One region of the Abiotrophia sp. genome, then DNA from elsewhere that is predicted to be linked to it. Evidence: a T-box and tRNA genes for the amino acid it is inferred to sense, from the RefSeq annotation. Region 1 holds a T-box; the other regions hold tRNA genes.
The links. The T-box of region 1 lies ahead of leuS (leucine--tRNA ligase). A T-box ahead of a tRNA ligase gene usually reads a tRNA of that ligase, here a tRNA-Leu.
Positions count from the first base shown of each region.

Region 2: it encodes a tRNA-Leu, which carries the amino acid that the T-box ahead of leuS (leucine--tRNA ligase) is inferred to sense. The anticodon was not compared.
Region 3: it encodes a tRNA-Leu, which carries the amino acid that the T-box ahead of leuS (leucine--tRNA ligase) is inferred to sense. The anticodon was not compared.

Region 1 is NZ_DBHIRJ010000005.1:118,883-123,127, reverse strand. It holds gene leuS (leucine--tRNA ligase) at 1-2,322, opposite strand, end outside; T-box leader at 2,385-2,586, opposite strand; gene ACO53F_RS05320 (LysM peptidoglycan-binding domain-containing protein) at 2,616-4,245, opposite strand, start outside.
Region 2 is NZ_DBHIRJ010000008.1:34,101-38,345, forward strand. It holds gene ACO53F_RS07270 (endo-alpha-N-acetylgalactosaminidase family protein) at 1-1,555, shown strand, start outside; tRNA gene ACO53F_RS07275 (tRNA-Leu) at 1,689-1,771, shown strand; gene guaA (glutamine-hydrolyzing GMP synthase) at 1,911-3,461, shown strand; gene ACO53F_RS07285 (hypothetical protein) at 3,982-4,245, shown strand, end outside.
Region 3 is NZ_DBHIRJ010000001.1:90,422-94,666, forward strand. It holds gene ACO53F_RS00440 (diacylglycerol/lipid kinase family protein) at 98-1,024, opposite strand; gene ACO53F_RS00445 (Cof-type HAD-IIB family hydrolase) at 1,163-1,987, shown strand; tRNA gene ACO53F_RS00450 (tRNA-Leu) at 2,067-2,149, shown strand; gene dtd (D-aminoacyl-tRNA deacylase) at 2,238-2,687, opposite strand; gene ACO53F_RS00460 (RelA/SpoT family protein) at 2,699-4,245, opposite strand, start outside.

The DNA of each region.
Region 1 (4,245 bases):
CAAGTTAAGAGCTAAATCACCTAAAGCATCTGCTGCCATATTGGCTTCTACCATGACCTTAGCCTTAATCTTACCATTAATTTGAACTACAACTTCTACCTGATCTTCAATGGTCAAAGCTTCCTCATAGCTTGGCCAAGCGACATGCGAAATGCTGTCTTGGTGACCTAGCTTTTGCCAGATTTCCTCACTAATATGTGGAGCCAATGGCGCCAACAATTGAATCAGGCCTTTAGCATAAGCTTTTGGAATGATGGCCTGGTCTTTCGTAGCATTGAGGAAAATCATCATTTGTGAAATTGCGGTATTGAAGTGGAGGATTTCATAGTCTTCCGTTACCTTCTTGACTGTTTGATGGTAGACACGTTCTAGGGCAGGGTTTTCAGCATCTTGGATTCGCTCACTGAGGCTACCGTCCTCTGCCACATAGAGACGCCAGATTCGATCAAGGAAGCGACGAGTTGATTCCAAACCATTCTCACTCCAAGCAATAGAGGCATCCAATGGTCCCATGAACATTTCGTAGACTCGTAGGGTATCTGCACCGTATTGTTCTACCACATGGTCTGGATTGACAACATTGCCCTTGGACTTGGACATTTTGTTGCCGTCCGTCCCCAAAATCATGCCTTGGTTGAAGAGCTTCATGAATGGTTCCTTAGTTGGTACCACACCTAAGTCGTAGAGGAATTTATGCCAGAAACGGGCGTAAAGCAAGTGCAAGACAGCGTGTTCCGCCCCCCCAATATAGAGGTCAACTGGCAACCATTTGGCTAACTTGTCTGGATCTGCTAGGCGCTCTGAGTTCTGTGGGTCGATATAACGGAGATAGTACCAAGAACTACCCGCCCATTGTGGCATGGTGTTAGTCTCACGGCGACCTTTACGGCCTGTCTCTGGATCCACTACGTTGACCCAATCTTCAATAGCAGCCAATGGTGATTCGCCCGTACCACTTGGTTGAATCTTATCGGTTACTGGCAGACGAAGTGGTAATTGATCCTCAGGCACTAGACTCATGCTGCCGTCTTCCCAATGAATCACTGGGATAGGCTCGCCCCAATAACGTTGACGTGAGAAGAGCCAGTCACGTAGACGATAGTTGACTTGTCGTTGGCCTTTACCCTTTGCTTCTAACCAATCAATCATGGTCGTAATAGCCTCCGCATTATGGAGACCGTTTAAGAAGTCAGAATGAATGTGTGGCCCGTCGCCTTCATAGCAACCAGACTCATTATGTTCAATTACGGACACAATCGGCAAATCGTACTTGCTAGCAAATTCGAAGTCCCGTTCGTCGTGGGCTGGTACCCCCATGACCGCCCCGGTCCCATAAGAAGCCAAGACATAGTCCGCAATCCAAATTGGTAAGGATTCACCAGTTACAGGATGTTTAACATAGCCCCCGGTGAAGACGCCAGATTTGTCTTTATTAAGAGAGGTCCGATCCATGTCGCTCTTAGTTGCCACTGCGTCAACATAGGCTTTTACAGCGGCTTCCTGTTCAGGGCTGGTGACTTTCGCCACTAACTCATGTTCAGGCGCCAAGACCACATATGTAGACCCGAAAAGGGTATCTGCGCGTGAGGTAAAGACTTGCACTTGATCAGGGTGCCCCACAATATCAAAGTTAATCAAAGCCCCTTCAGATTTACCAATCCAATTACGTTGCATCTCCTTAAGACTTTCAGGCCAGTCTAGAAGATCCAAATCTTCTAGTAGACGCTCTGCATAGGCTGTAATCTTGAGCATCCATTGTTTCATTGGCTTACGGTAAACAGGATGGCCCCCACGCTCGGATTTACCATCAATGACTTCTTCGTTAGCCAAGACGGTCCCTAAGGCGGGACACCAGTTAACGGCTACTTCTGCTTCATAGGCCAAGCCTTTTTCGTACATTTTGGAGAAAATCCATTGAGTCCATTTATAATAGTTAGGATCGGTTGTATTGACTTCCCGCCCCCAGTCATAGCTGAAACCAAGTGAATTGATTTGACGGCGGAAAGTTTCGATATTGGCAGCAGTAAAATCAGCTGGGTCATTCCCCGTATCCAAAGCGTATTGTTCAGCAGGCAAGCCAAAAGCATCCCAACCCATTGGATGCAAGACATCATAGCCTTGTGCCCGTTTCATACGAGCCACGGCATCGGTTGCTGTATAGCCTTCTGGGTGTCCTACGTGCAAGCCCTGACCTGATGGATAAGGGAACATATCTAACGCATAGAACTTAGGATGCCCAGGACGCTCCTGAGTTTTAAAGGTTTGGTTTTGGCGCCAATAGTTTTGCCATTTTTCTTCGATTGCTTTGTGATTATAGGTCATCACATAACCTCCTTGCATTTCTGATAAAAAAAGCCCTACATAAACCGTGTTAAACACAGTTCACATAGGGCGAAATTTTCGCGGTACCACCTAATTTAAGCTAGAATAGCTTATCTCTAGCCTTAACGCGGCGGACGTCTAGTCTTACTGAAAATTCAGACTAGCTTCAATTGGATGAGTTCAGTAGCACTCCCGGCTTATTTCCACCACCCATAAGCTCTCTATAGCAGTTGTACCGCCTACTAATTCCAATATTGAATTACTATTGAGTCTAGTATATCAAATACTAACGACTAGTTCAATGAGATGACTTGACCTACTTGGATGAAATGGGAGCCCCCATTGTTAGCGATCAATTTGTAAACATCTACCCCATTACGACGAGCGATTGAGTACAAGGTGTCACCGGCTTGGACTGTATATGAACCGCCACTTGCTTGGCTAGCGTTGTTTGCAGCCGAAGCTGGTGTTTCAGTAGCCGCTGGTGCTGGGCTCTCTGCAGGAGCTGGTGTTTGGGTAACTGGTGCAGGAGTTGGGGCTGGTGTTTCAGCAGCGGCGCCACCACCTGGTACCTTGATACTTTGACCTGGGTACAAGAAGTAGTTTGAGGTCCCGTTCAAGCGTTGGAGTTCTGAAATTGAAATTCCATACTTGTTAGCAATACGCCAGTAGCTGTCACCGGCTTGAACTGTATAGTTGCCACCGCCTGTGCTTGGCGCTGGGGCTGGTGTTTCAGCAGGTGCTGATGTTGTGCTTGCAGTGGTTGCTGCAGGAGCAGGGGTCGCATTTGCTGAACCAGAGCCTGGCACTTTAATGCTTTGGCCTGGGTACAAGAAGTAGTTTGAAGTCCCATTCAAGCGTTGGAGTTCTGAAATCGAAATCCCGTACTTGTTAGCAATACGCCAGTAGCTGTCACCGGCTTGGACTGTGTATGAACCGCCCGCTGCTGGTGCTGCGCTTGTTGTGCTAGTTGAAGTAGAAGTGCCGTTTGATGAAGCACTTGCGCTTGAAGATGACCCTGAACCTGGCACCTTGAGGCTTTGACCTGGGTAGAGGTTGTAGTCAGATGTGCCGTTCAAACGTTGGAGTTCTGAGATAGAAATCCCGTACTTGTTGGCAATACGCCAGTAGCTGTCACCGGCTTGGACTGTGTATGAACCGCCTGCTGCTGGTGCTGCACTTGTTGTGCTAGTTGAAGTAGAAGAGCCATTTGATGAAGCTGACGCATTAGTCCCTGAACCTGGCACCTTAATACTTTGGCCTGGATGGAGCGTGTAGTCAGATGTACCGTTCAAGCGTTGGAGTTCTTGAATAGAAATCCCATACTTGTTGGCAATACGCCAGTAGCTATCGCCTGCTTGAACTGTATAGTTGCCGCCTGCTGAACTAGTGCTTGCTGAGCTAGTAGAGCTTGAAGCAGAAGAGGCAGAACCACTTGTAGTTGAAGCTGAACCTGGTACTACCAAGCTTTGACCCGGATAGAGGAAGTAACTTGAGGTACCGTTCAAGCGTTGCAATTCTTCAATTGAAATGCCGTACTTGTTAGCAATACGCCAGTAGCTATCGCCTGCTTGAACCGTATAAGAACCGCCACCAGTCGCTTGAGCTTGTGGACGAGCTGGGCTAGCAGTGCTAGAACCACCCGCATCATATTGAGTCAAGCCATAGGTTTGAATTAATTGGTTGAGCTTAGACGCATAACGAGTATCTGTCGCATAACGACCCGTTAAGTGTTGTGTTGCGTCTTGATAAGAGTTGGTTGCACTCACGCGCGCCCCATAATAGTATTTGTAGCGCCAACTGTTAGGATTGTTATCCCCAGTTAAGAGCGAAGCATAGTCATTCAGAGATTCACCGTAGTTATTATACTTACGGAAAGGTTCCTTAGCAGCATAGTAGTTACCACTACCGTCATCTTCTAAG
Region 2 (4,245 bases), on a different contig from region 1:
GGATAACCTCCAAATTGAAGAAGTGACCGTTACAGGTAAATTACTGGTGGACGAAGCTTACAAAGAAAATGTGCCAGTGGTAGACGGCAACTATACACCAGGTAGTCTAGAAGCTTATAAGAATGCCCTGCTGGCCTTGACTGAAGCCGACGATAACATTAGCGTGGAAGATGCCAACAAGCTGATTGAAGCCGTTCAAACAGCCAAAGAAGCCCTACAAGCTAGACGTTCTGCTGCTAACTGGGATGACATTGAATCTGTCGACGCCCCTTATCATGAAGGGGAAGAATTATGGTATGCCTTCGATGGAGACAATAGTAGCTTATGGCATACGCCGTGGGATCGTCGGGCCATCGGCGAACCAGCTACGGTAAACTTCAATAAAGTATTGGAAATCACACGCTTCGAATATGTGCCACGCCAAGACGCTTCGAACGGTCGCCTCAAGAAGGGGAACCTAGTCTTAGTGGATGAGGAAGGTAAGGAGCATCGCTTTGAATTTGACGGCTGGGCCGACGACGCTAAGACCAAAGTGATTCCATTCGATAAGCCAATTAAGGTCAAGAAGGCAACCATTACTGGGACAGAGTCCTACGGGGATGGTGGCGCCTTCCAATCAGCGGCCGAATTACGCTTTGTCTTACCAGAGATTGCCGATACGCCACTAGATCAATCCGCTTATCAAGCGCAATTAGAGCGGGTCAAAGCCATCGATAGTCAGGAGGCTCGCCAGGCGCTCAAGGCGGTAGATGTCTATTACCAAGGCCTCAGCCGTGATAACTTATTAACCAAGTTGGCCCTGGACCGTATGACTGATTACCTCAAGACAATCAAGACGCCTGAGCCAAATCAACCAGACCAACCAAGTCAACCAGATCAACCAGGCACTAAGTTGCCACTCTATGAAACCCAAGGGGTTAAGGTGACCCTCAATGCGGACAAGACCGAAGCGACTTTCGAGGATAATGACGGCGATACGCGCGTTTCGGTTAAGATTCCAACCAAACACTTGGATCCAAGCATCGTGGCAGTATCTGTTGTGCCGCTCAAAGAGAAGTTGGCAGCCCTAGGCGAAGACGAGCACCAAGCCTATGAAATCAGCTTCCTCAACAAAGACGGCAAGGAAGTCCCTGTCAAAGGTGATGCTAAGGTTATCTTCCCAGTGGACAAGGCTGTAACCAAGGCTTACTACTTGACCAGCGACACCAAAGAAATCGTCAATGAAGTGCCATTTGAGATGATGGATGATGGACGTGTGGCCTTGACGGTTAACCACTTCTCGCTCTATGCGGTAAGTTTCGGTAAGCGTCAGGAAACTCCAAGTCAACCATCTACTCCTAGCCAGCCATCCACCCCAAGTCAACCGGCTAACCCAGCAGAACAAGCTGGCGGACCATTGGTGGCTCAGGCTGCTCAAGTAACGCCAAGTGAGGGCAAGGGACAATTGCCAGCTACTGGTGAAAGTGATCAAACCTTACTCTTCAGCGCAGCTGCCCTATCCTTGCTAGCCGGATTAGGCCTCGTTGCAACCAAACGTCCTGAAGATCAAGCCTAGTTTAGATAAGAGAGGTTGAGACTTTTGTCTCAGCCTCTTTTCTATTTAGGGCAAGGAGGCCAGCAATAAAATTATGAAAAAAATTGCTTGCCATGCTTAGTCCAGGATGCTATAATAATCGAGTAGTGATTTTGCGGTCATGGCGGAATGGCAGACGCGCTGTCTTGAGGGGGCAGTGGGGGTATCCCCGTGGAAGTTCGAGTCTTCTTGGCCGCATCACCGAGGAGGGGCAACCCTCCTTTTTTGTTATATATAGGGTTGGGGCGTGACAGCCTAACTCTCATCGACATTTAATGACACCGGGACAGGGTTTTGGTACAATAGGCAATAACAAGATGAAGTAAAGGAGCAAAGCATGAAAACACAGGCATCGTTAGAGAAAATTATTGTGTTGGATTTTGGGAGTCAGTATAACCAGTTGATTACCCGCCGTATTCGGGAATTTGGGGTCTTCAGTGAATTATTAGCCAATGATACCAGTGCTGCCGACATTCAAGCCGAAGGCAATGTCAAGGGGATTATCTTCTCAGGGGGACCACATAGCGTCTATGCTGAGGGTGCCTTCACCATTGACCCCGCCATCTTCGAATTGGGGATTCCAATCTTAGGGATTTGCTATGGCATGCAGTTGACCACCCATCTCTTGGGCGGTAAGGTCGAATCTGCTAACAAGCGCGAATATGGTCGCTCCATGTTAGATGTTCACCAACGTGAAACAGGCCTCTTTGCTGGCTTAGATAGCCATGAGAAGGTTTGGATGAGTCATGGTGACTTAATCGTGCAAGTGCCAGAAGGTTTCAGCGTGACGGCGTCTAACGATCACTGCCCGGTGGCGGCCTTCGAGAACCCAGCCCGTCAAATCTACGGCGTGCAGTTCCACCCAGAAGTGCGTCACTCTGAGCACGGGAATGACTTGCTCCGCAACTTCGCTTTCAATATCTGTGGGGCCAAAGGCGACTGGTCCATGGAAGACTTCATCGAAATGGAAGTAGCCAAAATTCGTCAACAAGTCGGTGACCGCAAGGTCTTGCTTGGCTTGTCCGGTGGGGTAGACTCCAGCGTCGTAGGGGTGCTCTTACAGAAAGCTATTGGCGACCAATTAACCTGTATCTTCGTCGACCACGGCCTCTTGCGTAAAGGCGAGGGCGACCAAGTTATGGATAGCCTAGCTGGAAAATTCGGTCTTAACATCATCCGGGTTAACGCCAAGGATCGCTTCTTGTCCAAGTTAGCTGGCGTGAGCGACCCTGAACAAAAACGTAAAATCATCGGCAACGAATTCGTCTATGTCTTCGATGATGAAGCGGCTAAGCTGGAAGGGGTAGACTTCCTAGCCCAAGGGACCCTCTACACCGACATTATCGAGTCTGGGACCAAGACAGCCGAGACTATCAAATCTCACCACAACGTGGGTGGTCTGCCAGAAGACATGCAGTTCGAGTTGATTGAGCCCCTCAACACCCTCTTCAAGGACGAAGTACGTGCCTTGGGGACAGCGCTGGGGATGCCAGACAGCTTGGTATGGCGCCAACCATTCCCAGGCCCAGGTCTGGGTATTCGGGTTATCGGCGAAATCACCGAAGAAAAACTCGAAATCGTCCGTGAATCAGACGCCATCTTGCGCGAAGAAATCGCCAACCATGGCTTAGACCGTGACGTATGGCAATACTTCACCGTACTCCCAGGCTTCAAGTCTGTTGGGGTTATGGGGGATGGCCGGACCTACGATTACACCATCGGGATTCGTGCCGTCACCTCTATCGACGGGATGACCAGCGACTTCGCCCGCCTACCGTGGGAAGTGCTACAAGTGATCAGCGCCCGCATTGTTAACGAAGTAGCCCACGTTAACCGCGTGGTCTATGACATTACAAGTAAACCACCTGCAACCATCGAGTGGGAATAAAAGTAAAGAGGATAGAAACCTTGATTTAATAGGGTTTCTATCCTTTTTTTCTTGCTTTGAATACGCTAGGCCTAAAAATTGACACAATTTGTGAATCTTTCGACGAATCATTTCATCAATATTTATGGAACATTGTTATGTCACTCAGCAATGATACCATAACTTATATATGTACTATAACTAGTTTCTATCAGGTTATTAAAAATGTATTTGTCTTCTTGATACTACTGATTAATAAATATTATTTAAATATGTATATTACATAAGAATATGTATGAGATTATTCTTTAGGATAAGTCAAAGATGAACTATAAAATGAGTAGAAAACATGCTATAATGTAAGGGGTTTAATATGTTTGAAAAACTGTTACTTAGGATAAAGTAAAAAAATATATAAATTACTAGAAAAATGGAATATAAGAAATCTCTCACTAAAATATAAGCAGATAACTTCAAGAGATAAAGTAAATAGATAAGCAATATAACGTAGCCAGGAAAAGCATATATTGGAGGGCCGACGATGAAATCTTTGGGTAAGGAAATTATACTTAAAAATATTCAGATGAATAAAAATAGAAGCAAAAAAATGCAAGGTGAGTTTTGGAATAGCCTAAAAAAGTTAAAAATTGCGACAGAGAACTTTGACTCTGAGTTTGACTATGTGTTCAATAACAAACAAGTGCGTGAAACCTATTTAACAGTAAACTTATTTCCCGAAAAGTTTAATCAACGGGGTATAAATAGAGAAGCAGATTTTACAAATGATATAAAAGCTGAATTACGG
Region 3 (4,245 bases), on a different contig from region 1:
GATACCCGTGACTTCTTCCACCATATGAAGTCTCTCTGAGGCTGGGTTCAACATAGCCTTATACCTATATCATTATACGGCTAAAAGTCCCTAAAAGTCAAGGTTCTGCTAGAATAAATGGATAAGTCAACCAATCAACGGTCAGCTGACGTGGCGCCGCCTCTTGGACCTCCCCATCTACTTGACCTAGAACGCCTTGTTTAATGGCCAAATCAAGCTTTTGCCCGGCCCATCGACTGACTTGAGGCGATTGGTCCTGCTTATGGGAGACTAAGACCCGCCAAATCAAGCCTGGTAAATGCCGTGCCTTGATACTGTGAAAGGCCATCACACTGATCTCTGGATTGCTAGCCTGGCCTAGATTATCTAATTTTATGCCCCCACCCATATAAGGATTCTTGAGTACACTGAAGAGATAGCAGTCAGACACCACTTGAACTGGCTGACCATCAAGGCTAAGGCTAACCTCAAAAGCCTCTAATTTAGGTAAGCTAGCAAAAACAGCCACTAGGTAGGACAACTTGCCCAAATGCCACTTGGCAAGCAAACGCCCTAGTCTCAAAGCCTTGGATTGCTGATTAACCATGGCATCAAAACCTATCCCTAAGCTATTAATCCCATAGCTAATTTGTCCACTGAGTTGATCTTGCATACGTAGAATCGGCACTTGAAGTCGGCTACCTGCTTGCAATTGATCTAAGGCTTGAGCTAGCTTCCGATTAGCCTGCCATGCCCTAGCAAAGTCATTACCACGTCCCGCCGGCAAATAGAGAATGGCAGGAGGCTGTGAACGGCCAGCTAGACTGGCCACAACTTCGTGCAAAGTACCGTCACCCCCAATAACCGCAATGATCGGCTCCTGGGCCAATTGCTGAGCCAAAAGCTCACTATGGACAGCATAGGTGCTAATATAGACTTTAGGCGCTATTTGGCGTTTGTTCAGGGCTGCCAGAGTCTCCTCCAAGACTTCCCCCCCCTGGCCACCGCCTGCCCCTTGGTGGGCGATAATTGCTAATTCTTGCATCTGCTCTCCTGCCTCCTTAACGCCTTAAACATGGTCTGTCTGGCGCTTGCCTTAACCTATTAATTGTAACGCAGATAGTTGTCATTTTCTAGGCTTTTCGATACAATAAATCTAGCAAATTGATTAAGGAGTCCACTTATGACAGATTATCAAATGCTGGTCTTAGATATTGACGATACTTTGATGACCAGTAAGAACACTATCTCTGATGCCACCTACCAGGCCTTGATGAAGGCTCAGGAGCAAGGCAAGAAAGTCGTGCTAGCTAGCGGCCGACCAACCCCTTCTATGATTGAAACGGCTAAGCAGCTGAAATTAGACCATTTCGATTCTTACATCATTTCCTTCAATGGCGCTGCCATCACCAGTATGGCAGATGGCCAGGAACTCTTCAGCCAACGCCTAGAAGCTGACGCTCAAGATGACATTGTCCAATATATTCAAGCTAAGGGGCTGACTGTCCTAACCTATATCGACGAGTACGTGGTCATGGATAAGTCCAATGACTATAGCCACATTGAAAGTCAATTAACAGGCATTCCCGACCGTTATGATCCGGAGGCCATCGCTAACCTGTCTCAACTAGCTAAAGCCCGGATGAAATTCATTGGAGTTGGTGACCCAGACCTAGTTACAGCTGCAGATGCTGAATTGAAGGGACGCTTCGGCGATTTAACCTATGCCACCACCTCTAAGCCTTATTTCCTGGAGTTCGTTCACCATCAAGTATCCAAAGGCCAAGCCATTAAAGTCCTCTGCCAGCACCTTGGTTTGACGCTGGACCAGGTTATTGCCTGCGGCGATGGCAATAACGACTTGACCATGATTGAGACAGCCGGTTTGGGCGTTGCCATGGCTAATGCCACCCCACTGCTTAAAGAAGCGGCCGACCATATTACCCTCTCCAACGACCAAGATGGTCTAGTTCCCATCATTCGTGACTTTATGGGCGTTAGCCTCTAGTCAAGTAAAAACTTAAACGCTTTTAGACCTTTGTCATTCCCTTTTTCAGCAAAATGTAGTATAATACATTTTGTGCTAAGCGGAGATGGCGGAACGGCAGACGCGCATGCTTCAGGCGCATGTGTCCAATAGGACGTGAGGGTTCAAATCCCTTTCTCCGCATCATAAAAGAGCCCTATCAGGGCTCCTTTTTTGTTTATTATTAAGAAAAAATCCAGGGATTAAGTTAGTCTCAATCTCTGGATTTTGCTTATTTTTCTTTTGAATCGATTAGGATGGTCACTGGTCCGTCATTTTCAATTAAGACCTGCATGTCTGCGCCAAAGCGCCCGGTTTCCACGCGGAAGCCTGCCTCCCTTAAGGCTTGGTTAAGGGACTCATATAGAGGCTCCGCCACTTCTGGATGAGCCGACTGGGTAAAACTTGGCCGGTTGCCCTTGCGAACATCGCCATAGAGCGTAAATTGGCTAATAGATAGAATGGCGCCATCCGGCAGACTATCCAGACTGGCATTCATCCGCCCCTGCTCATCTTCAAAAACACGCAGTTTGCTGATTTTTCGGGCGCAATAGGTCACATCTTCTGGGCCGTCTTCGTGAGTCACACCAACCAAGAGGACAAAGCCCCTATCAATCGCTCCTACCACTTGACCGTCAATTGAAACCTGACCCCGACGACAACGTTGAATAAGTACTCGCATTCAGGGGCCTCCTACTTATTATTGACCCGGGTTACTTCATAAACGTCCGGAATGTTACGTAATTTGACCATGAGATCTTCTAATTGAGCCGTATTGGAGATGGCAACCTTAATAGTGACTGTCGCCGTTGAAGTCTTGTCGTCAACTTTCCCGTTAACATTACGCAAGGTCTTAACCGAGTGGTTGACCACATGCAAGACTTCATTGATCAGCCCATTGCGATCAAAGCCAACTACTCGAATCTCGGTGACATAGTCGGCACCGAGCTGGCCGGTGCTTTCCCATTCAACTGGAATGGTCCGTTGCTGCAAATCAGGTTCATTGAGTAAGTTAGGACAGTCCTTACGGTGAACTGAAATCCCCCGCCCTCGTGTCACGTAACCCACAATTTGGTCACCTGGAACCGGGCTACAGCAGCGACTAAGACGAATCATAAGGTTGTTAACCCCACGCACCATGACGCCATTTTCATGTTGGATCTTCATGGCCCCGGTCTCAGGTTTGTTGAGAGTTTGCTCATTGCTTAGCGGCTCTGCCGGTGACACATCCTTCTGTTCCTTGCTGTGCAAGAAGTTATAGACACTAATGGCAGATACTTCTCCCAAGGCTACGGCTGCAAAAAGGTCAGCCAAACTCGGCACATTATAGCGTTCAAAGAGTTCCTTCTCATAGGCCTTCTTAGCCAATTGTTTAAGGCTATAGCCATTTTTCTTGAGCTCTTCTTCCACCATGGCTTGACCACGTTCACTATTGCGATCGCGATCAAGGAGTTTGAAGTAACGCTTGATTTTGTTACGTGCCTTGGAAGTGGCGGTATATTTCAACCAGTCACGACTTGGTCCATTGGAATTCGGGTTGGTTAAGATATCCACGATATCTCCGTTTTTGAGCTTGTAGTTAAGTGGGACAATCTTACCGTTGACCTTGGCCCCAATTGTTTTCTGCCCCACATCCGTATGGACATGGTAGGCAAAGTCCAAGGGTCCCGCCCCATTAGGCAGTTCGAAGACATCCCCCTTTGGTGAGAAGACATAGACTTGGTCTTTGAAGATGTCTTCCTTAACGAAGTCCATAAACTCACCCGCGTCTTTGGCTTCATCTTCTAATTCTACAATATCGCGGAACCAAGTCAGTTGCTTCTTAATGGCTTCATCTTCGCGGACTTGCTGGGTCTTACCTTCCTTGTAGGCCCAGTGAGCTGCAACCCCATACTCCGCCACTTCGTTCATTTGGAAGGTCCGAATCTGAATTTCAACCGGTTTGCCATGCGGACCGATCACCGTCGTATGAATGGACTGATAGAGATTAGCCTTAGGCATAGCGATATAGTCTTTGAAGCGGCCAGGCATTGGTTTCCACTTGGTATGGACCGCCCCTAGGACAGCATAACAGTCCTTAATGGTCGGTACCAGAGCCCGGATAGCTAAGAGGTCATAGATTTCATCAAAATCCTTATTCTGCTTGACCATCTTACGGTAAATAGAATAAATGTGCTTTGGACGCCCATAGACATCGGCCTTGATATGTAATTCTTCAATGGCCTCGTTAATATCCAGAA